Regions from separate parts of the Agromyces sp. CCNWLW203 genome, predicted to be linked through region 3. Evidence: predicted binding sites of a transcription regulator. Region 3 holds the regulator's gene; each other region holds the start of a gene.
The links. The regulator LexA, encoded in region 3, represses DNA repair genes until DNA is damaged. The targets are predictions, from matches to a motif close to TCGAACANNTGTTCGA.
Positions count from the first base shown of each region.

Region 1: the regulator LexA is predicted to act here: its motif matches at 4,981-4,996, upstream of VPH61_RS17960 (HNH endonuclease signature motif containing protein).
Region 2: the regulator LexA is predicted to act here: its motif matches at 4,889-4,904, upstream of VPH61_RS09365 (DUF6504 family protein).

Region 1 is NZ_JAZHYX010000009.1:42,166-49,533, reverse strand. Features, by position in the region: gene VPH61_RS17990 (long-chain-fatty-acid--CoA ligase) at 1-275, opposite strand, end outside; gene VPH61_RS17985 (ribose-phosphate diphosphokinase) at 284-1,261, opposite strand; gene glmU (bifunctional UDP-N-acetylglucosamine diphosphorylase/glucosamine-1-phosphate N-acetyltransferase GlmU) at 1,300-2,742, opposite strand; tRNA gene VPH61_RS17975 (tRNA-Gln) at 2,796-2,867, opposite strand; gene VPH61_RS17970 (MarR family winged helix-turn-helix transcriptional regulator) at 3,012-3,503, shown strand; gene aztD (zinc metallochaperone AztD) at 3,588-4,841, shown strand; gene VPH61_RS17960 (HNH endonuclease signature motif containing protein) at 5,016-6,605, shown strand; gene VPH61_RS17955 (hypothetical protein) at 6,812-7,249, opposite strand.
Region 2 is NZ_JAZHYX010000003.1:256,483-263,850, forward strand. Features, by position in the region: gene acnA (aconitate hydratase AcnA) at 1-713, opposite strand, end outside; gene VPH61_RS09335 (DUF3159 domain-containing protein) at 870-1,679, opposite strand; gene VPH61_RS09340 (DUF3710 domain-containing protein) at 1,685-2,305, opposite strand; gene dut (dUTP diphosphatase) at 2,302-2,760, opposite strand; gene VPH61_RS09350 (DUF3093 domain-containing protein) at 2,799-3,263, shown strand; gene VPH61_RS09355 (DUF4193 domain-containing protein) at 3,260-3,553, opposite strand; gene sepH (septation protein SepH) at 3,749-4,813, shown strand; gene VPH61_RS09365 (DUF6504 family protein) at 4,914-5,204, shown strand; gene VPH61_RS09370 (benzoate/H(+) symporter BenE family transporter) at 5,205-6,449, opposite strand; gene clpX (ATP-dependent Clp protease ATP-binding subunit ClpX) at 6,476-7,368, opposite strand, start outside.
Region 3 is NZ_JAZHYX010000004.1:27,185-34,552, forward strand. Features, by position in the region: gene VPH61_RS10425 (pyridoxal phosphate-dependent decarboxylase family protein) at 1-357, opposite strand, end outside; gene VPH61_RS10430 (SseB family protein) at 429-1,214, opposite strand; gene priA (bifunctional 1-(5-phosphoribosyl)-5-((5-phosphoribosylamino)methylideneamino)imidazole-4-carboxamide isomerase/phosphoribosylanthranilate isomerase PriA) at 1,211-1,957, opposite strand; gene hisH (imidazole glycerol phosphate synthase subunit HisH) at 2,058-2,696, opposite strand; gene hisB (imidazoleglycerol-phosphate dehydratase HisB) at 2,693-3,307, opposite strand; gene VPH61_RS10450 (histidinol-phosphate transaminase) at 3,304-4,395, opposite strand; gene VPH61_RS10455 (LysM peptidoglycan-binding domain-containing protein) at 4,439-4,849, opposite strand; gene lexA (transcriptional repressor LexA) at 5,116-5,793, shown strand; gene VPH61_RS10465 (alpha/beta fold hydrolase) at 5,830-6,597, opposite strand; gene metE (5-methyltetrahydropteroyltriglutamate--homocysteine S-methyltransferase) at 6,683-7,368, opposite strand, start outside.

The DNA.
Region 1 (7,368 bases), on a different contig from region 3:
GCGACGATGTGCTGCGGGCAGTTCGGCAGCACGAGCGCGACGGGGTCGCCCTTCTGCACGCCGAGGAGCCGCAGCCCCTCGGCCGCGCGCTCGATCTGCTCGCCGAGTTCGGCGTAGCTCGTGGTGCGACCGAAGAACTCGAGCGCGACGTTGTCGGGATACGTCTCGACGGACGCGCGGATGAGGTCGGCGAGCGAGCCCGTCTCGGCCGGGAGGTCGGTCGGCACCCCTTCGGCGTAGCTCGAGAGCCAGGGGCGAGGGGTCGTGATCTCCATCGTCGGGCCTATGCCGCGCCGTCGAACATGCTCGTGACCGAGCCGTCTTCGAAGACCTCGTGGATGGCGCGGGCGAGGAGCGGCGCGATCGGCAGCACCGTGAGGCGGTCCCAGCGCTTCTCTTCGGGCACCGGCAGCGTGTCGGTGACGACGACGCGGTCGATGACATCGGACCGCAGGATCTCGGTCGCGGGGTTCGAGAAGACGGCGTGCGTGGCCGCGACCACGACGCCGATGGCGCCGGCAGCCTTGAGCGCCTCGGCGGCCTTCACGATCGTGCGACCGGTGTCGATGAGGTCGTCGACGAGGAGGCAGACACGACCCTCGACCGGGCCGATGATCTCGTGCACCGAGACCTGGTTCGGCACGAGCGGGTCGCGGCGCTTGTGGATGATGGCGAGCGGCGCGCCGAGCTTGTCGCTCCAGATGTCGGCGACGCGCACGCGGCCCATGTCGGGCGAGACGACGGTCAGCGTCGACGGGTCGAGCGAGTTCTTGAACTCCTCGAGCAGCACCGGCATCGCGAAGAGGTGGTCGACGGGGCCGTCGAAGAAGCCCTGGATCTGCGCGGCGTGCAGGTCGATCGACATGATGCGGTCGGCGCCGGCGGCCTTGAAGAGGTCGGCGACGAGTCGTGCCGATATCGGCTCACGACCACGGCCCTTCTTGTCTTGACGCGCGTAGGGGTAGAACGGCGCCACGACCGTGATGCGCTTGGCCGATGCTCGCTTCAGCGCGTCGATCATGATGAGCTGCTCCATGAGCCACTCGTTGATGGGCGCGGTGTGCGACTGGATCACGAAGGCGTCGGAGCCCCGCACGCTCTCGTCGTAGCGCGCGTAGATCTCACCGTTGGCGAAGGTGCGCGCATCGGTCGGCACGAGCTCGGCGCCGAGTTCGGCGGCGATCTCGTTGGCCAGCGACGGGTGCGCCCGCCCCGACACGAGTACGAGGCGTTTCGAACCGGTGGTCTCGATTCCCGACATGTCTCGGTGTGTCCTCTCCACCCGCCTCGGCCGGTGCGTCAGTCGGCGGCGGGGCCCGTCGCCTCGGCGGCGGCGGCTGCCTCAGCAGCCGCGGAGCCGGCTCGGTGCGTCTGGACCCATCCCTCGATATTGCGTTGCGGCGCCACGTTCACGGCGAGCGCACCGGCGGGAACGTCTTTGCGGACGACCGTGCCGGCACCCGTGTAGACGCCGTCCCCAATCCTAACGGGCGCGACGAAGACGCCGTGCGAGCCCGTGCGCACGTGCGAGCCGATCTCAGTGCGGTGCTTGTTCACGCCGTCGTAATTGGCGGTGATCGAGCCGGCGCCGACGTTCGAGTGCTCCCCGATCGTGGTGTCGCCGATGTAACTGAGGTGCGGCACCTTGCTGCCCTCGCCGATGTTCGCGTTCTTCGTCTCGACGAAGGCGCCGATCTTGCCGTCGGCACCGAGCACCGTGCCCGGGCGCAGGAAGGAGAACGGCCCGACGCTCGCCCCCGCGGCGACGACCGCGAGGGTGGCGTCGGTGCGCTTGACCTCGGCGTTCTCGCCGATCTCGCAGTCGACGAGCGTCGTGTCGGGGCCGACGATCGCGCCGGTGCCGATGAGCGTCGCGCCCTTGAGCTGCGTGCCCGGGCGGATCGTGACGTCGGGCTCGATGCGCACGGCGAGGTCGATCCACGTCGTCGCGGGGTCTTCGATCGTGACGCCGTTCAGCTGCCAGCCGCGCACGATGAGCGCGTTCAGTCGGGCCGCGGTCTCGGAGAGCTGTGCGCGGTCGTTGATGCCGGCGACGAGCCAGGGCTCGGAGACGGGAACCGCCTCGACCTCGGACCCTGCGGCACGCAGCAGGCCGATCACGTCGGTGAGGTACTTCTCGCCCTGCGCGTTGTCGGTCGTGAGGTTCGCGAGCTGGTCGCGGAGCGCCGCGGCACCGAACGCGTAGATGCCCGCGTTGATCTCGGCGATCGCGCGCTCGTCATCGCTCGCGTCCTTCTGCTCGACGATGCGGTCGAAGAGGCCCGTTGCGTCGCGCACGACGCGGCCGTAGCCGGAGGGGTCGTCGTAGACGGCCGAGAGCACGGATGCCTCCGCGGCATCCGCTCGGTGCTGCTCGAGGAACGCGGCGAGCGTGTCGGCGTTCAGGAGCGGCACGTCGCCGTTGAGCACGAGCACCTCGCCGTCGAAGTCGTCGGGCAGCGCCGCGATCGCCTGCTCGACGGCGCGGCCGGTGCCCGGGATCTCGTCTTGATCGACGATGATCGTGCCCGGCAGCTCGCGCTCGACCACCGTGGCAACGAGGTCGCGCTCGTGGCGCACGACCGCGACGATGTGCACCGCGTCGAGCGCCCGAGCCGTGGCGAGCACGTGCGCGACGATCGGGGCGCCGGCCAGCGGGTGCAGCAGCTTCGGCACGGCGGACTTCATGCGCGTGCCCTGGCCTGCGGCGAGGACGATGATGGCGAGATTCTGGTCGGTCATTCGCGCAAGTTCCTATCGGTGCGTTCGTGGGATCGATCGGGCGGCCGTTCCGGCTCCGCCACCAGGATTCGAACCTGGACCGAACAGCTCCAAAGGCTGCCGTGCTGCCGTTACACTATGGCGGATCGCCCGGGGACTCGCCCGCGCGCGACAACCAGTCTGCCATGCCTCGGCAGCGGGCCAAGAGTCGACGGGGTGCCTCGAGGCATCCGTGACCTGCTCATCGACATCTGCGACGACGGCCCGCCCGGTCACGGGATAATGACGGGATGACCGATGCTGACGAGGTCGACCGGATCGTCGATGACTGGGAACGCGAGCGCCCCGACCTCGACTTCTCGCCGCTGCAGGTGCTCTCGCGCGTCGCGCGGCTCTCGAAGCACCTCGACCGCGCGCGGCGGCAGGCGTTCGCCCGCTCAGAGCTCGAGGCTTCGGAGTTCGACGTGCTCTCCGCGCTCCGCCGCGCCGGGTCGCCATACCGGCTCTCCCCCAAGCAGCTCCTGCAGCAGACGCTCGTCTCGAGCGGCACGATGACGAACCGCATCGACCGCCTCGTCGAGCGCGGGCTCGTGAACCGGCAGACCGACCCGAACGACGGCCGGGGCATCCTCGTCGAGATGACCCCCGCGGGCCTCACCCGGGTCGACGCCGCCATCACGCGACTCGTCGACGCCGAGACCGAATTGCTCCGCAGCCTTCCCGCGGCCGAGCAGAAGCGCCTCGCCGGGCTGCTCAGGAAGCTCAGCCTCGGGTTCGACTGAGCGCGGTCGCTGCGGCGCCGGCTCGATGGATGGTTCTGCAGGGTCAGTTTTGAGAATGATTATCATTAACGATAACGTCTCGGCATGACCACAGTCCAGAAACGTTCTCCACTCCGATTCGCCGCCGTCGCCGGGCCCGTGATGGCCCTGGCACTCGCCGCCTGCGCAGGCCCGGCCGGTGCCGACGGCGACCGCGCCGCGGCGTCCGATGCCCCCTCGACCGAGGCCGAGGTCGGCGCACCGCGCGTCGTCGTGAGCTATGACGGCGGCCTCCTCGTGCTCGAGGGCGACTCGCTCGAGCAGGTCGACGACGTGCCGCTCGACGGGTTCCTACGCCTGAACCCCGCAGGCGACGCCCGGCACGTGATCGTGTCGACGGATGACGCGTTCCGCGTGCTCGACACCGGCGTCACGATCGAGGAGCACGGCGACCACGACCACTACTACGCCGAGCCGCCGGAGCTGACCGACCTCGAGTTCGCGGCCGAGCACCCCGGACACGTCACGACTCACGCCGGCACGACCGCCCTCTTCGCCGACGGTACCGGGCGCGTCGAGCTCTTCGACCCGTCAGCGCTCGAGGGCGGCGATCTCGACGTGACCCAGGACGTGACCGAGTACGTGAGCCCCGACGCGCACCACGGCGTCGCCGTCGCCCTCGAGGGCGACTCGCTGCTCACCACCGTCGGCACGAGCGACAGCCGGTCGAGCGTCGTCGTGCTCGACGCCGACCGCGCTGAACTCGCGCGCACCGACGACTGCCCCGGCGTTCACGGCGAGACCGTCGCCGCCGACGAGGTCGTCGTCCTCGGCTGCGAGAACGGCGCCGTGCTCTACCGCGACGGCGCCTTCACGAAGATCGCCGCACCCGACGCGTACGGCCGCATCGGCAACCAGGCCGGCTCCCCCGAGTCCGAGGTCGTGCTCGGCGACTACAAGGTCGATGCCGAGGCGGAGCTCGAGCGCCCCGAGCGCGTGAGCCTCATCGACACCGACACGGCGACGCTGCGACTCGTCGAACTCGGCACGAGCTACACGTTCCGCTCGCTGGCGCGCGGCCCGCACGGCGAGGCGCTCGTGCTCGGCACCGATGGGGCGATCCACGTCATCGACCCGGTCGCGGGCGCCGTCGCATCGCGCTTCGAGGTCATCGACCCGTGGACCGAGCCGACCGACTGGCAGGAGGCCAGGCCCTCGCTCGAGGTGCGTGGGCACCGTGCCTACGTCACCGACCCCGCAACCTCGATGGTGCACGTCGTCGACCTCGAGTCGGGCGAGATCACGGCGAGCGCCGAGCTGCCGCACGTGCCGAACGAGCTGTCGACCGTCGGCGAGTGAGACGAGCGGATGTCGCGGGCAGCCCTTGCCCGCGGCATCCGCTCGCCGCGCTTCGTGCGCGGTCAGTGCACATTCACCACAGCCCTCCCGACCCGGCCCGAAGCAGCCCGAAACAGCCTCACGAAGCTCTCCACAATGCTCGAACATACGTTCGATTCTTGATAGAATGACATCATGCCGATCGCACTCGTAAACGCCAGCTCATCTGGCATTACGGCGAGCGAGGGCGACCGGAGCGCCGATCGAGAACGATCGCCGTATGCACTGGCGCAAGACGGCCTGGCGCAACTCGTCGATGCCGCGGTTCAGGCGCAGCGAATCGAGGCGATGAACGCAGCGATGCGGGTCGACGTTGTCTTCCTGGCGGTGTCGTTCGCACTTCGCGCCGAGCAGGCATTCGTCTCCCCGAGGCTCTCACCGTCGAGACGCCGAGAGATGGCGCGCCGCAGCGTCACCGCCGAGCTCGCGACCGCCCTGCGCGTCCCCGAGAGCACCATGCAGCGTCAGATCGACGACGCATGGGCGTTGTCGACGCAACTTCCCGCCACGTTGTCGTCGCTCCGAAGTGGATCCCTCAGCCTGCAGCATGCACGGGTCATCGTCGAGGCCGTTGCCGAGCTCGACGCCGACCCGCTCGTTCGGGCTGAGCTCGACGAGCAGCTCGCGCGATTCGCGGCCGATCACACCGCGGCCACCGTACGCCGCAAGGCCCGCTCGCTGCGCGAAGAGCTGCAGGCCCGGTCGCTCGCCGATCGTCACCTGGCTGCCCGCCAGAAGCGCCGCGTCGAGATCGAACCCGCACTCGATGGCATGGCATGGCTGCACGCCCTCCTGCCGGCTGCCGACGCGCTCCTCATCAAAGACCGCCTCGATCGTGTCGCTCGCGAGGCCGGCGAATACTCTCCCGATGCGAGCCGTCTCGGTTCTACGAGCGTCCGGCGAGAGGCGCCCGACGAGCACGCCGCACCTGCCGACGGCGCCGAACCCGACCTGCCGCACGAAGATGCCGTGACCGGCGCGGGTGGTGAGACCGCCGAAGATGCCGCGGCCACCGAACACGCTCGGCCCGCCGAGCGTGCCGCGCGAGTCGTCGCCCTGACGAACGACCAGATCCGTGCGGATGCGCTCCGCGATCTGCTGCTGTTCGGCGGGCTCGGCGACGACTCCGCGTTCGCCGCCGCCTGCGGTCGCGTGCGGCCGAGCGTTCACCTCACCGTTCCGGTGCTGACGCTCATGGGCTCCTCGACAGAGCCGGCCCTCCTCGACGGCTATGGCCCGATCGACCCCGAGACGGCGCTCCGGCTCGCGGCCGAGGCTCCTACTTTCGTACGGCTGCTCACCGATCCGGTGAGCGGCACGGTGCTCGACGTCGATCGCAGAAGTTACCGCCCGCCCGCCGATCTGAAGCGCTGGCTGCAGGTGCGCGATGGCACCTGCCGGTTCCCGGGCTGCAATCGCAACGCCAGTCGCAGCGAACTCGACCACGGCATCGATTGGGCCGACGACGGGCGAACGGCCTTCGACAACCTGGCCCACCTCTGCCCGCTCCACCATCACCTCAAGCACGAGACGTCATGGTCGATGCGACATCTCGACGGCGCCGTACTCGAGTGGACCTCGCCGTCAGGCCGGGTGCATCGAACCCATCCGGTACGCACGATGACGGCTCGAGCGGATGGCCCGCCGATCGCCGCAGCACCTCCGCTGACGCAGAGCCCTGATGCCGTAGCGCAGAGCAGGTTCGCCGAAGATCCACCGTTCTGACGACGCGAGTGGTGAGCACGAACGGTGGGTGGTTCCGCAGTGGCAGAACGTGCCATGGGCAGCGGTGAAGCGATGACTCCGTTGTGATAGCTCCGTCGTAATGGTCACGACGTGGTGGTCGAGCGGTGGTCGCGACGTGGTGGTCACGAAGTGGTGCTTCCGCTGCGGCGACCCCGCTGCGATCTCGCCTGCGCCGCGCCGAGCGTTCACGCGTAGTCGTCACGCGCGAACCACCGAACACCGGCGTCGTGAAGGATCAGCTGCGCGCGCACCGCAAGCCCTTCGGCCCGGCACGCCTCACCCAGCGCACGCGCCCAGGCTCGATCGGCCTCGGTCGACTCGGCACCGCCCGGTCGTTCCCACACGAACACGAGCTTCGCCGCACCGACCTCGTCGACGACCATCGACAGTCGGTTCGCAAGCAGCGCAGCGGCCGTGCCGCTCTCCGGCACGGGCTCATCGGGCGAGTCCGGGTATCCCGCCATGGGCATGAGGATCGGGAGCTGCACGTCGTTCTCATCGAGGTACAGAGTCCACCACTGGCGGCGGAGCGCACACTCGAGCAGGCTCGCGACCCGCTCCTGCACGTCGTGGTCGGTGGGAATGGGCATACGGGTCGCCGCTTCGACGTTGAATCTGGTCATGCGTCGATCGTCGTCGGCGAGGCGCGCGGAGAATCGCAGCCGAACTCGAATGTGGACGGCTCCAAGATGCGCCCGGCTGTCGAGGAGCAGTCACCTCAAACGGAGCTGCCGAATGTGTA
Region 2 (7,368 bases), on a different contig from region 3:
ACGGGCTGGCCGAGCATGGCCGCCTCTGCCTCGATGCCGCCGACGCCCCAGCCGAGCACGCCGAGGCCGTTGACCATCGTGGTGTGCGAGTCGGTGCCGACGCAGGTGTCGGGGTAGGCGCGGAGCACGCCGTCGACCGTGCGCGTGAAGGTGACCTTCGCGAGGTGCTCGATGTTCACCTGGTGCACGATGCCGGTGCCCGGCGGCACGACCTTGAAGTCGTCGAAGGCGGTCTGGCCCCAGCGGAGGAACTGGTAGCGCTCGCCGTTGCGCTCGTACTCGATCTCGACGTTGCGCTCGAGCGCGTTCTCGGTGCCGAAGAGGTCGGCGATCACGGAGTGGTCGATGACCATCTCGGCGGGTGCGAGCGGGTTGATCTTGTTGGGGTCGCCGCCGAGGGCGACGACCGCCTCGCGCATCGTGGCGAGGTCGACGATGCAGGGAACACCGGTGAAGTCCTGCATGACCACGCGCGCCGGCGTGAACTGGATCTCGGTGTCGGGCTCGGCGGTGGGAACCCACGAGCCGAGCGCCTCGATCTGCTCCTTCGTGACGTTCTTGCCGTCTTCGGTGCGCAGGAGATTCTCGAGCAGCACCTTGAGGCTGAACGGAAGCTTCTCGTGCCCCGGCACGGTGTCGAGTCGGAAGATCTCGTAGGACTCATCACCGACGCGGAGCGTGTCCTTCGCCCCGAAACTGTTCACTGCAGACACGATGTCCTCTCCTTCGCGGATGCCGCCGGACATGCAGGCGGCACTCCATCTTCTCCGTCAGACATGGGGCTGTTCCAGCAAGGGTAACCTAAGCCACTCGCCCGCCGACAGGCCTCGCACGGTGTGCGGATTTATCTTGACGTCGAGATAACTCTATCACTCGCCGGAGCGAGCGGACGACGGATAGACCGCCCGGACGACGAGCCAGGAGAAGACCAGCACGAGGGCGTACAGCGGCACGCCCATGAGCAGGCGCATGGCGCCGAGCGCCTCGACGTTGTCGACGAGGTAGAAGGGCAGCTGCACCGCGAGGCGCGCGACGAACAGGCCGATCCAGACGAGCGTGAGGAACTGGGCGGCGCGGTACTTGCGCTTGTCCTGCTTCCACGCGACACCGTCGCCCATGAGGAATCCGACGATCAGGCCGATCGCGGGCCAGCGCACGAACAGCGAGACGGTGAGGGCGAGGGCGTACGCGGCGTTCGTGTAGAAGCCGATCACGTAGTTGTCGCGGGCGTCGCCCGACCAGAGCGCGAGGGCTGCCGAGGCGAGCACGCCGATGAGGCCGGCAATGGCCTGGGTCGGCTGTCCCTTCGTCACGAGGCGGACGATCGTGAAGACCACGGCGAGGCCGACGGATGCCACGAGCGCGGGCACGAGCGCCGCCTGCGGGTCTTGGCCGGCGAAGCTCGTGAGCCCGCTGTAGACGACGAGGAAGACGAGGCCCGGCAGCAGCGCCTCGAGGATGCCGCGCACGCCGCCGACGGCGACGAGGAGATCGCGTCCGCTCAGCTTCTCGTCGCGCGCGAGCGCGCCGAGGCCGCTCTTCTCGGCGGCGGCGGCGAACTGGCGACCGAACTCACCGGCCGTGCTGCCGGTCTCGGCGTCGCCATCGACCGGACGCTGCGCCGCGGCATCCGCTCGCTCGCCCTCGTCGGGGCGCGGCGAACCGTCGGCGTTCGTCATCGCGGTCACACCGTGGGCGCGCCCGCGGAGGACGCGGGCATGCGCAGCGGAATGAGGTCGCGCGGCGGCATCGGCGTGCTGCCGCGCACCACGACGATCGAACGGAAGAGGTCTTCGACCTTGACTGCTGCGGCGGGGTCGACCGCGGCCTCGCCGGCGATGACGCCGCGGAGGAACCAGCGGGGCCCGTCGACGCCGATGAAGCGAGCGAGGCGCATCTGCCCCGGCTGCCCCTCGCCTGCTGCGACGGGGATCTGCGCCAGCAGCTCGGGCCCGAAGGTGCCCTCGCGAACGGTGGTCGAGCCGCCCTGACGCGCGATCTGGTCGGCGATCTGGGCGCGGATCTCGTGCCACAGGCCACTCGACCGCGGCGCGGCGAAGGGCTGCACCTGCAGCGTCGAGTTCGCGTAGTCGAGGCCGATCGCGACGACGCGCTTCGTGCCCTCCTCGACCTCGAGGCGGAGGTGGAGTCCGTCGCGCGGCAGCACCTTGACCCCGCCGAGGTCGACGTACGGGCGAACGGGGTTCGCCTCGGCCTCGTCGAAGGGACCCGCCTCTGCGCGGTCTTCGGGGGCGGACTTTGGCTGTTCGGCGGGGATGTCGCCGCCGGTTTCGATGTCGCTCATGCGTTCACTCCTGACTTGTGCTCCCCGAGACCGGTGGAGCCGAATCCTGCCTCGCCGCGCAGGCTCCCGGGCAGCCGCTCGACCTCGACGAATCGAGCGCGGCTCACCGGCATCACGACGATCTGGGCGATGCGGTCGCCGACCTCGATCGTGTGCGCCTCGCGGGCGTCGGTATTCAACAGTGCGACCTTGATCTCGCCGCGGTAGCCGGCATCGACGGTGCCGGGCGCATTGACGATCGTGATGCCGTGCTTGAAGGCCAGGCCCGAGCGCGGCACCACGAAGGCGACGTAGCCGTCGGGCAGGGCGATCGCGACGCCGGTGCCGACCGTGGCGCGTTCGCCGGGGCCGAGCACGACGGACTCGGAAGCGTGGAGATCGGCGCCCGCGTCGCCCGGATGGGCGTAGTTCGGCACGCGTTCAGCAGTGATCAGCACATCGACGGAATCGGTCACTGTTCGAGGGTAGTGCAGAAGTCTGGTCGAATAGAGCCATGCCCGACTACCGCGAGAAACTCTGGCCGACGCCCTGGATCTACGTCGTCAGCCTGCTGCTGATCCCCTCCAGCATCCTGGTCCTCGCGCCCGTCTCGATGCCCGCCGGCATCGCGACCGGCGTGATCCTCTACGGCGCGACGGTCGCAGCGCTCAGCATCACCGCGCCGGTCGTCGAGGTGGCGGACGGTCGCCTCCGCGCGGGTCGCGCCTCGATCTCCCTGGCCGACACGGGCGTCGCGACCGGGGCGACGGATGCCGCGGCTCGCGTCGAACGCGGCACGGGTCTCGACGCACGGGCGTTCCTCGTGATCCGCGGCTGGGTGGCGCCCGTCGTGCGGGTGCCGATCACCGACCCGTCGGATCCGACGCCGTACTGGCTCGTCTCGACGCGTCATCCGAAAGAACTGGCCGCCGCGATCAATGGATCGCGACGGCCTGAAGGTACCGAGCCTGGCGCCTAGGAGGCGCACTCCAAGCAGATCGGTCCGAGCTTCGTCTCGTGGTCCATCTGCGAACGGTGCTTCACGAGGAAGCAGTTCACGCAGGTGAACTCGTCCGCCTGAGGCGGAAGCACCACGACGTCGAGTTCGACGTCGGAGAGATCGGCACCAGCGAGGTCGAACCCGCCGGGGTTATCGGCGTCATCGACATCCACTACGCCCGACATCTTGTCGGGGACGCGCTCCTTGAGGGCCTCGATCGACTCGGAGTCGTCTTCGGTCTTCCTCGGTGCGTCGTAATCCGTTGCCATTCCCATCCATTTCTTCATCGCCGATGATTCGGCGGCCATAGTCTGCATCAAATCGGTGGCGTTAGCAAACCACTTTCGCAGCGTTTCCACAGCTGCTCCCTGCTCAACTTCCGGCGCGCCCGTCCTATTCCCACGAGCACCCGCCCCGGCATGGCATCCTTGGGCGGAGACGAAAGCACGGAAGGGCTTGTCGCGATGCAAGAACTCAAGGTAATCGGAGTCGAGAACGGCGCGTTGCTCGCCGCTTCCGACGACGGAGCACGCTTCCGGATCGAGATCGACGAGGTGCTGCAATCTCGCATCCGTCAGGCGCAACCCGAGCAGCACACCGGGCCGAAACCCTCGCCGCGCGAGGTGCAGGCCCACATCCGCGCCGGCATGTCGGCCGAAGAGGTCGCACAGGTCACCGGCGCCTCCATCGACTACATCCGCCGATTCGAGGGACCGGTGCTCGCCGAGCGCGAACACATGGTGACATCAGCCCTCGCCGTTCCCGTGCACGTGACACCCGAGTCCGAGGCCGCCGACGAGCAGCCCTCGTTCGGCGGCGTCATCCGCGAGCGGCTCGCACAGCTCAGCGCCCACGGCGAACGCTGGGCGAGCTGGAAGGACGAGGAGCGCGGCTGGATCATCAAGCTCGAGTTCACCGCCGAGACCATCGACCACGATGCCCGCTGGAGCTTCGAGCCCCGCAAGCAGGCGCTGCAGCCGCTGAACTCCGAGGCGATCACGCTCTCGCAGCAGGGCGAGATGAAGGGCGGGCTCATCCCCCGCCTCCGCGCCGTCGGTCCCGAGTCCGAGGAGTCCCGTTTCGACAGCGGTGCCTTCACCTTCGAAGAGCCCGAGCACGGCGACTTCGACACGGCGCCTCACCTGGAGCCGCTTCCGTACGCACGCACCCCCCAGGCATCGAGCCCGGCGGTGGCACGCGCGGCGATCAAGCGAGCGGATGAGCCGAAGCAGACGCTCGGAGAGACCGCCGACCTGCTCGAGGCCCTGCGCCGCCGGCGCGGCGAACGCGAGGCCGCGGTCGGCGAGCCCGAGCGCCAGCCGGCGACTCCCACTCCGGCGCCCGTGCAAGAGACCCCGGAGCTCGAGCAGCCCGACGAGAAGCCCGGCACCGCCGCGCGCAGTATCTGGGGTGGCAAGGGCGTCTCGAGCACCACCAATGCCCGTGGCAGCTCGAAGAAGGGCCGCGCGTCGATGCCGAGCTGGGACGAGATCGTCTTCGGCGCCCGCACCGACGACGATCTGGCCTGAGCCGAACGCAACCGTCGAACGCCGCCGTGCTCCATGCACGGCGGCGTTTCGCATGCGGGAACTCGATGCTACGATTCGAACATACATTCGAATCGGTGAGGTGCCCATGTCGCTCGTGCAGGAGTACGTCGAGCTGTGGACGAGCGACGACGGCCGCCCCGAGCGACTCGTGTGGCGGGCCCGCCGTTTCCGTGTGAGCGATACGCCCACCACCCTCGTCGGCCCGTGCGACTGGTGGGCGCCGGTCGCGCACTACGACGTGTCGCCCGGGCGCCCGCCCCTGCAGATCAGTGGATGGCGGTTCCAGGCGAGTGCCGACGACGGCGAGACCCACGTGTTCGACGTGCAACGACGCGACGACCGCTGGCAGCTCCTGCGGGTCTACGACTGATCAGGCGGGCTCGGGGTCGCGATCATGCTCGTCGTCGCCCACGTGGGGTGCTGAGGGCTCGGGAGAGGGCGCTTGGGAGGGCGCCTGCCCGCCAGGTGCCGGTGTGCTTCGGCCGAGCCAGAGCATGAGCACCCCGCCGACGACGAGGCCCCAGAATGCGGAGCCGATGCCGATCACGGCGACCCCCGACGCGGTGACGAGGAACGTGCCGATCGCCGTGATGCGCTGACGAGGGTCTTCGAGCGCGCCCGTCAGCGAGGTGACCATGGCTCCGAGCAATGCCAGCCCGGCGACCGCGGTGATGATGATCGGCGGCGACGCCTGCACGACGGCGGCCGCGAGACCTGCGCCGGCGCCCAGCACGAGGTAGACGATGCCCGAGGTGAAGGTCGCCACCCAGCGTCGTCGCGGATCGGCGTTCGACTCGGGGCTTGCCATGATCGCCGCCGTGATCGCCGCGAGGTTCAACGCATGCCCACCGGCGAACGCCGCGCCCACCGAGGCCACGCCCGAGGCGACCAGCACGGGCCGCGGCGCGAGGCGGTAGCCGAACGTCGACATCACGGCGAAGCCGGGCACGTTCTGCCCCGCCATCGTCACGATGAAGAGCGGGAGGCCGAGGCTCACGATCACGAACGGGTCGAAGACCGGAGCGACGAACTGGAGCTGCGGCCGGACCGCCTCGCTCGCAAGCACCGCGGGCCCCGCCAGCACGGCGATGCCGATCACTGCGACGAGCATCGCCGCGGGCACGGCCCAGCGCGGCGCGAGACGCGCGAGCAGCAGCCAGACGAGCACCATGGGCACGGCGATCGCCGGCTGCTCGACCGCGGCGAACACCGGCGCCACGCAGATCGGGAACAGGATGCCGGCGAGCATCGCACTCGCGATCGGCTTCGGGATGCTCGTGATCGCCCGGCCGAGGGCCGGCCAGAGGCCCGCGAGCACGATGAGCACGCCGCACACGATGAACGCGCCGATTGCAGCAGCGAACTGCTGCGTCGTTGCAGCCGCCGCCACGAGCAGCGCCGCGCCCGGCGTCGACCAGGCGAACGAGACCGGCATGCGCGTCGCGAGCGGGAGCACGATGCAGAGGAGGCCGGTGGCGATGCAGAGCGCGAAGAGCCCGGAAGCCGCCTGCGTCTCGGTCGCGCCGACGGCGACGAGGCCCGCGATCACGAGCGCGAACGAGCTCGCGAACCCGGTGATGGCCGCGATGACGCCCGCGACAACGGTGTGGAAGATGGGCGGCGCTCGCTCTCGGGGCCCGGTTACGCCGACTTCTCGGTGCGACGCTGCTTCGTGTGCGGCACGATCGTCGGCGCGGCGTTGTCGAGCACCGCTGCCTTCGTGACGACCACACGCGCGACGCCCGTCGAGGAGGGCACCTCGAACATGATCGGTCCGAGCACCTCCTCCATGATGGCGCGGAGCCCACGGGCACCCGTCTGGCGCAGCACCGCGAGGTCGGCGATCGCCTGCAGCGCCTCCTCCTCGAAGTCGAGCTCCACCCCGTCGAGCTCGAACATTCGCTGGTACTGACGGACGAGCGCGTTGCGCGGCACGGTGAGGATCTCCATGAGCGCATCCCGGTCGAGCGGCATGACCGTCGCGACGACCGGGAGCCGACCGATGAACTCGGGGATGAGACCGAACTTGTGGAGGTCTTCAGGGAGGACCTCGCTGAAGATGTCGGCTTCCTCTTCCTTGTTGTGCAGCGGCGCACCGAAGCCGATTCCACGCTTGCCTGCTCGCGAGGAGATGATGTCCTCGAGGCCGGCGAAGGCGCCGGCGACGATGAACAGCACGTTCGTCGTGTCGATCTGGATGAATTCCTGATGCGGGTGCTTGCGGCCGCCCTGCGGCGGCACCGACGCGACCGTGCCCTCGAGGATCTTCAGCAGCGCCTGCTGCACGCCTTCGCCGGAGACATCCCTCGTGATCGACGGGTTCTCGGCCTTGCGCGCGATCTTATCGATCTCGTCGATGTAGATGATGCCCGTCTCGGCGCGCTTCACGTCGAAGTCGGCCGCCTGGATGAGCTTCAGCAGGATGTTCTCGACGTCTTCGCCGACGTAGCCGGCCTCGGTCAACGCGGTGGCGTCGGCGACGGCGAACGGCACGTTCAGCTGCTTCGCGAGCGTCTGTGCGAGGTAGGTCTTGC
Region 3 (7,368 bases):
CCCGGTGTTCTGGTCCCACGCCGAAACGAGCCAGTCGGCGCCGAGGGCGACCGGCTGCGTGCCGCCGATGACCCAGCCGTAGAAGCGCGGCGAGCCGATCGCGATGAGCCCGGGCTCCGCCCCTTCGGCGAGACGGGCGATGACCTCGAGGTCGGGCTCTCCCTCCGCCGGCAGTTCGCGCCCGAGACGGTCCTTGATCTCGTCAGCGCTCGCCTGCGGTGGGATCGGCCGTTCGCCGACGCCCGACAGCCACGCGCGCGCATGGCGAGCGGATGCCTCGATGATCGCGTCGTACGAGGCATCCGCTGCCCGGTCGTCGTCGACGACGCTGCCGCTCGTCGTGTTCGCATCAGTCATGGCGCACCTGGATTCCGTGCGCCGCGCGCACACCACCGATTGTGCGCCGGTTCGCCGACGCGGTCAACGGCTCAGCTCGCGGGCGCGCCCACCAGCTTGACCGTCAGCGAATCCACCGAGGTCGCGATGACGTCGTCGGCTGCCCAGCGGCGCGCGAGCCTCGCCGTGATGGCGTCGAGCTCTTCCCGGCTCAGGCCCGCGACGAGTTCGAGGCGCACGATGAGCTCAGGGCCGAGGAGGCGCGCGGTCGGGTCGCCCGTGAACAGCGTGACGCCGAGCACGGCGAGCTCCCGCCCGATCGAATTGCGGAAGGCCTCGCCGACGGCGGGCGACTCGAACGGCGGCTGCCACTCGGCGCCCTGCGCGACGGACCAGACCGCCGGCCGTCGGAGCACGAACTCGGTCGGCGAACCCGGGTCGAGCACGACGAGTTCGGTGCCGTCGTCGGCGGCCGCGAGCGCGACGCGAATACCGTCGGCGGGCACGGGCCTCGCCACCGGATTCCACCGCGACACCGCCTCGACCGACGAGAAGACGGGGAGGACCTTCCGACCGTCGGGGCCCTCGACCGTCACGATCGAGAGCTCCTGGCTCTTGTCGACCGCGAGGGCGTGCGCACCGACCTCGGATCCACCGTCGCCGAGATCGGCGAGCAGCGGGATCAGCAGGCGCGAACGCGCGAACTCCGCGACCACGGGCGCTTGGCCTGCGGCACCGGAACGGAACGCGTCGAGTGCGGCGACGAGCGCCTCAGGTGCCCGGCCGTCGTCGGAGGCGTGCGTGTTGGGCTGGAACGAACGCCCGGCCCACGGCACACCCGCGGAGTCGGCGTGGCTCCCACCCGCATCGGCGCTCACTGCGAAGCGACGTCCAATGCCTCGACCAGGGTGAACGCGCCCGCGTACAGCGCCTTGCCGACGATCGTGCCCTCGAGGCCGAGCGGCACGAGCTCGCGCAGCGCGACGATGTCGTCGAGGCTCGAGATGCCACCCGATGCGACCACCGGTCGGTGCGTGCGCTCCATCACCTGGCGGAGCAGTTCGAGGTTCGGGCCCTGGAGCGTGCCGTCCTTCGTGACATCGGTGACGACGTAGCGGGCGGCGCCGGCCTCCTCGAGGCGGTCCATGACCTGCCACAGGTCGCCGCCGTCCTTCGTCCAGCCGCGAGCGGCGAGCGTCGTGCCGCGCACGTCGAGCCCGACGGCGATCGCCTCGCCGTACTGGGCGATGACGGAGGCGGCCCACTCGGGGTTCTCGAGCGCAGCGGTGCCGAGGTTGATGCGCTTCGCACCGATCTCGAGCGCGTGCTCGAGCGACTCGTCGTCGCGGATGCCGCCCGAGAGCTCGACGTTCACGCCGCGCACCTGACGGATGGTCTTCTTCAGCACGCTCGTGTTCGAGCCTCGTCCGAACGCGGCGTCGAGGTCGACGAGGTGGATCCACTCGGCGCCCTGATCCGCCCACTCGACGGCGGCGTCGACGGGGTCGCCGTAGCTCGTCTCGGTACCGGCCTCGCCCTTGGTCAGGCGCACTGCCTTGCCACCGGCGACGTCCACCGCCGGAAGCAGCACGAGGCGGGGGGTCTTGTTGAATTCACTCATTCACTGTCCTAGTCATCGCGGTCGCGCCTTGCGAGTCGGCACAGTCACAGCATCCTAGTCCGACCTCGTCGGAGCGGCGTGCACGTGACGTTCGAGCGGCTCAGCCGAGGGTGCCGAGCCAGTTCGCGAGCAGCCGGATGCCCGCCTCGGCCGACTTCTCGGGGTGGAACTGGGTCGCCGTCAACGGGCCGTTCTCGACGGCGGCGAGGAATCGGCCGCCGTGCTCGGCCCACGTCAGCTTCGGCGCCGGGAACGGCGGCTCGACGTCGAGCAGCCACTGCTGCGCGGCGAACGAGTGCACGAAGTAGAAGCGCTCCTCTTCGATGCCGGCGAAGAGCGCAGAGCCCTCACCGGCCTCGGCGGTGTTCCAGCCCATGTGCGGCAGCACCGGGGCCGGCAGCTCGGTGACCGTGCCGGGCCATTCGCCGAGGCCCTCGGTGTCGACGCCGCGCTCCACGCCGCGCTCGAAGAGCACCTGCATGCCCACGCAGATGCCGAGCACCGGGCGCCCGCCCGCCAGACGGCGATCGATGATCTCGCCGCCGCGCACCGCGTGCAGCTGGTCCATGACGGCCTTGAAGGCGCCGACGCCGGGCACGAGCAGCCCGTCGGCCTCGAGGGCGGCGGTGCGGTCGGCCGTCACCGTGACTTCGGCGCCCGCGTGCTCGAGCGCCTTCGCGGCCGAGTGCACGTTGCCCGAACCGTAGTCGAGCACGACGACACGAGGGCTGCGCGTCACAGCGCGCCCTTGGTCGAGGGCACGCCCGACACGAGCGGGTCGAACGCCTTGGCCTGGCGGAACGCGCGCGCGAACGCCTTGAACTCCGCTTCGGCGATGTGGTGCGGGTCACGGCCGCCGAGCACGGTCACGTGCACGGTGAGCGCCGCGTTGTAGGCGATCGCCTCGAACACGTGCCGCACCATCGAACCCGTGAAGTGACCGCCGATGAGGTGGTATTCGAAGCCGACGGGCTCGCCCGAGTGCACGAGGAACGGCCGGCCCGAGATGTCGACGACCGCCTGCGCGAGCGCCTCGTCGAGCGGTACGAGCGCGTCGCCGTAGCGGGAGATGCCGCGCTTGTCGCCGAGCGCCTGCTTGATGGCCTGCCCGAGCACGATGCCGACGTCTTCGACCGTGTGGTGCACGTCGATCTCGAGGTCGCCGCTCGCGCGCACGGTCAGGTCGGTGAGCGAGTGCTTCGCGAACGCCGTGAGCAGGTGGTCGTAGAACGGAACACCGGTCTCGATGTCGCTCGAACCCGTGCCGTCGAGGTCGATCGAGAGGTCGATGCTGGATTCGCTCGTCTCGCGCTGCACCCGGGCAGTGCGCGAAGGGCTCGATGCGGTCATGAGGCAATCCTATTCGGGGCTGACACGGCGATCGCTTCGAGGAAGGCGGTGGTCTCGGCCTCGGTGCCCGCCGTGACGCGCAGGTGACCGGGAATGCCGATCTCCCTGATCAGGATGCCGCGTGCGAGCAGTTGTTCGAACACGGCGTGCGGGTCGTCGACGCCGCCGAAGAGCACGAAGTTCGAGCCGCTGCAATAGGGAGTGAAACCGAGCCGGGCCAGCTCGTCCGAAATGCGCTCGCGCTGCCCGCGGATCTCGTCGACCATCGCGAGCATCTCGCCGGAGTGGGCGAGCGCACCGAGCGCCGCCGCCTGCGTCAGCGCCGACAGGTGGTACGGCAAACGCACGAGTCGGAGCGCGTCGATCGCAGCGGGGTCGGCCGCGAGATAGCCGACGCGGGCGCCGGCGAACGCGAAGGCCTTGCTCATCGTGCGCGAGACGAGGAGTCGCGGCCGACCCTCGAGCAGCGTGAGCGCGCTCGGGGTGCCCGGGTCGGCGAATTCGAAGTACGCCTCGTCGACGACGACGATGCCGCGAGCGGCGTCGGACACCGCCTCGATCGTCTCGATCGAGAGCGGCGTGCCGGTCGGGTTGTTCGGGGCGCAGAGCAGCACGATGTCGGGGTCGTGCTCGCGCACCGCGGCGACAGCGGTCTCGGGGCTGAGTTCGAAATCGTCGTCACGGCCGGCCGTGATCCACTCGGTGCCGGTGCCCGAGGCGAGCAGTCCGTACATGGAGTAGGTCGGCGCGAAACCCAGCACCGATCGTCCCGGCCCGCCGTAGGCCTGCATGATGTGCTGCAGCACCTCGTTGGAGCCGTTCGCGGCCCAGATCTGATCGGGGTCGAGGCCGTGGCCGAGGTAGTCGGCGAGGGAGCGACGCAGCGCGGTGAACTCGCGGTCGGGGTAGCGATTGAGCGTCATGATGGCCGCGGCCACGCGGGCGACGATGTCGTGCGCCACGGCCTCGGGAATGGGATGCGTGTTCTCGTTGACGTTGAGCGCGACCGGCACGGCCTGCTGCGGCGCTCCGTACGGAGTGCGACCGCGGAGATCGTCGCGGATGGGGAGGTCTTCGAGACTCGTCACCCGTCAAGCCTAACGAGGCCCGCGGGCGTGTTTCAGCGGTGAGTCACGGAGCGAGCGGCAGTGCGAGTCGCTGCCCGGGCTCGACGACCGCGTCGTCGAGGCCGTTCAGTCGAACGATCTCGGCGATGACCTCGCGCACATCGCCGCTCGGGTCGAGCGTCTCGGCTATGCCCCACAGCGAGTCACCCTCGCCGACGGTGACGTATTCGAAGGTTGCGCCTGCGGAGTCGACGTCGGCCGCGGCGGCACCTGAGCCGAGCACGAGCACGAACGCCCAGATCACGAGCGGAAGCGCCGCGAGGCCGGTGAAGACGACGCGACCGCGCCGCGTCAGGCGAAGACGGGTGCGCACCACTGTGGTCTGTGCCGGGGCCTGCGCCTGCTGCGTCTGGTCGAAGCCGCGCGGAAGAGCCCGCGAGGGCTGGAAGCCGGTCGTTGCGATCACTGCGCTCATGTCACACCTCCTGTAGGAGTCGCATCCGGCCCTCGGCCGGGAGGACCGGATGCGAAACTCTGTTCCGAACATACATTCGAATTTCGAACATTGCAAGCATCGAACTCCGGAAACCCGCGGAAGCGGATCTCCGACACACTCGAACAGATGTTTGCCGCACGCACGCGAGACGGATACAGTTTCGAATGTCTGGAAGACAGTCGACCAGACACCACCGACATCCGGCCTCACGGCCGCTACGAGGGGCGGAGACGTTGAGCACCGACATCGACGACGTGCAGGCAGCAGGCAGGCCCCGCCGCCGCAAGAGTCTGAGCGCGAAGCAGATCGCCATCCTCGAGATGATCCAGCGCTCGGTCTCGAGCCGCGGCTACCCGCCGAGCATGCGCGAGATCGGCGACGCCGTCGGGCTCTCCTCGCTCTCGAGCGTGACCCACCAGCTCAATCAACTCGAGCTGGCCGGTTACCTGCGGCGCGATCCCAACCGCCCGCGTGCGCTCGAAGTGCTCATCGAACTGCCGGGCGTGACCGACCGACCGACAACCCAATCCGATCCCACGCCGGTCGGCGACGCGGCGATGGTTCCCCTCGTCGGGCGCATCGCGGCAGGTGTGCCGATCACGGCCGAGCAGCAGATCGACGAGGTCTTCCCGCTCCCCCGCCAGCTGGTCGGCAAGGGCGAGCTGTTCATGCTGAAGGTCTCCGGCGACTCCATGATCGACGCCGCGATCTGCGACGGCGACTGGGTCGTCGTGCGATCGCAGCGCACCGCCGAGAACGGCGAGATCGTCGCGGCGATGCTCGACGGCGAGGCCACCGTCAAGGTCTTCCGCCAGCGCGACGGCCACACCTGGCTGCTTCCCCGCAACAGCGCGTTCGAGCCGATCGTGGGCGACCACGCCGAGGTGCTCGGCAAGATCGTCGCGGTGCTGCGCGCGGTCTGACTCCCACGCCCCAGCGCGGCGAGCGGATGCCTCCCGCTACGCGGCGGAACGCGCCCCGACCGGCACGGGTTCCGGCGTCGCCGGCGAGAGGTCGCGGAGCCACCCGAGCACCGCATCCATGAATCCGGCGTGGTCGTCGCGGAAGACCGTGTGCCCGGTGCCCTGCACCGTTTCGACGGTCATGCCCTGGTGCCGCAGCTGACGCGCGACCTTCGCCGTGATGAGCAGGCTCTTCTCGGCGAGCACGACGAGCGTCGGCGCTACGAGCCGGGCGGGCGGCACGAGCGGCCGGGTGTCGGTGAAGCCGAGGATCGTGCGTTTGTCCCAGTCGCGCAGCGTCGCGAGTTCGATATCGACGTCGGCGGCGCTCCACTTCGGGTTCATGCGCACGAGTGCCGATCGCCTGGGCCGCGGCGCGATGGCGAAGAACGCCTTGAACGCCCAGCCCTTCACGCCCTTCGGGAACGAGAACGCGGGGTCGATGTAGATCGCGGCCCGCGGAGCGAGCCGGTCGGCCACGAGACTCGCGACGAGGCCGCCGAGCGAATGCCCCATGACGACGTCGGGCGGCCCGTCGAGCAGGGGCTCGAGCGTCTCGACGACGTCACTCGCCCAGGCCGCCGGCGAATAGCGCAGCGCTCGCGGGCTGCGGCCGTGGCCGGCGAGGTCGACGGCGAGCACGCGGAATCCCTGGGCCTCGAGCTCGGCGGTGACGCGATGCCAGGCGCGCGAGTCCGACATGATGCCGTGGATGAGGATCGCGGTGCGCGCACCCCCGCCGGATTCGTGGACCGCGAGTTGCATGCGTCGACCGTACGCGCCGCGCCTGTACATCACCCCGGCATGAGCCGAGCGGATGCCGCGAGCCGCGGCATCCGCTCGGTTGCTGCTAGCCCGCGAGCACCGGGGCGGCGCGCTCGGCCCGCACCGCGACGGTCGCCTCGACGATGTGCCGCAGCGACTCGACGGTCTCGTCGTACCCGCGGGTCTTCAGGCCGCAGTCGGGGTTGACCCAGAGTCGGTTCGCCGGGATCGCGCCCGCGGCCCGCTCGAGCAGCGCCTGCACCTCGGCGACACCGGGCACTCGGGGCGAGTGGATGTCGTAGACGCCCGGGCCGATGCCGTGGTCGAAGCCGCTCGTCTCGAGGTCGTCGACGACCTCCATGCGGCTGCGGGCCGCCTCGATCGAGGTGACGTCGGCGTCGAGGTTCTTGATCGCGTCGATGACGACGCCGAACTCCGAGTAGCAGAGGTGCGTGTGAACCTGCGTGCCGGGCTCGGCCCCGCCCGTCGCGAGGCGGAAGGAGCCGACCGACCAGTCGAGGTACGCGGGCTGGTCGGCGAGCTTCAGCGGCAGCAGCTCCCGCAGCGCGGGCTCGTCGACCTGGATGATGCGGATGCCCGCCGTCTCGAGGTCGGTGATCTCGTCGCGGAGCGCGAGTGCGACCTGCCGTGCGGTGTCGCCGAGCGGCTGGTCGTCGCGCACGAACGACCACGCGAGGATCGTGACCGGACCGGTCAGCATGCCCTTCATCGGTTGCTCGGTGAGCGACTGCGCGTAGCTCGACCACTCGA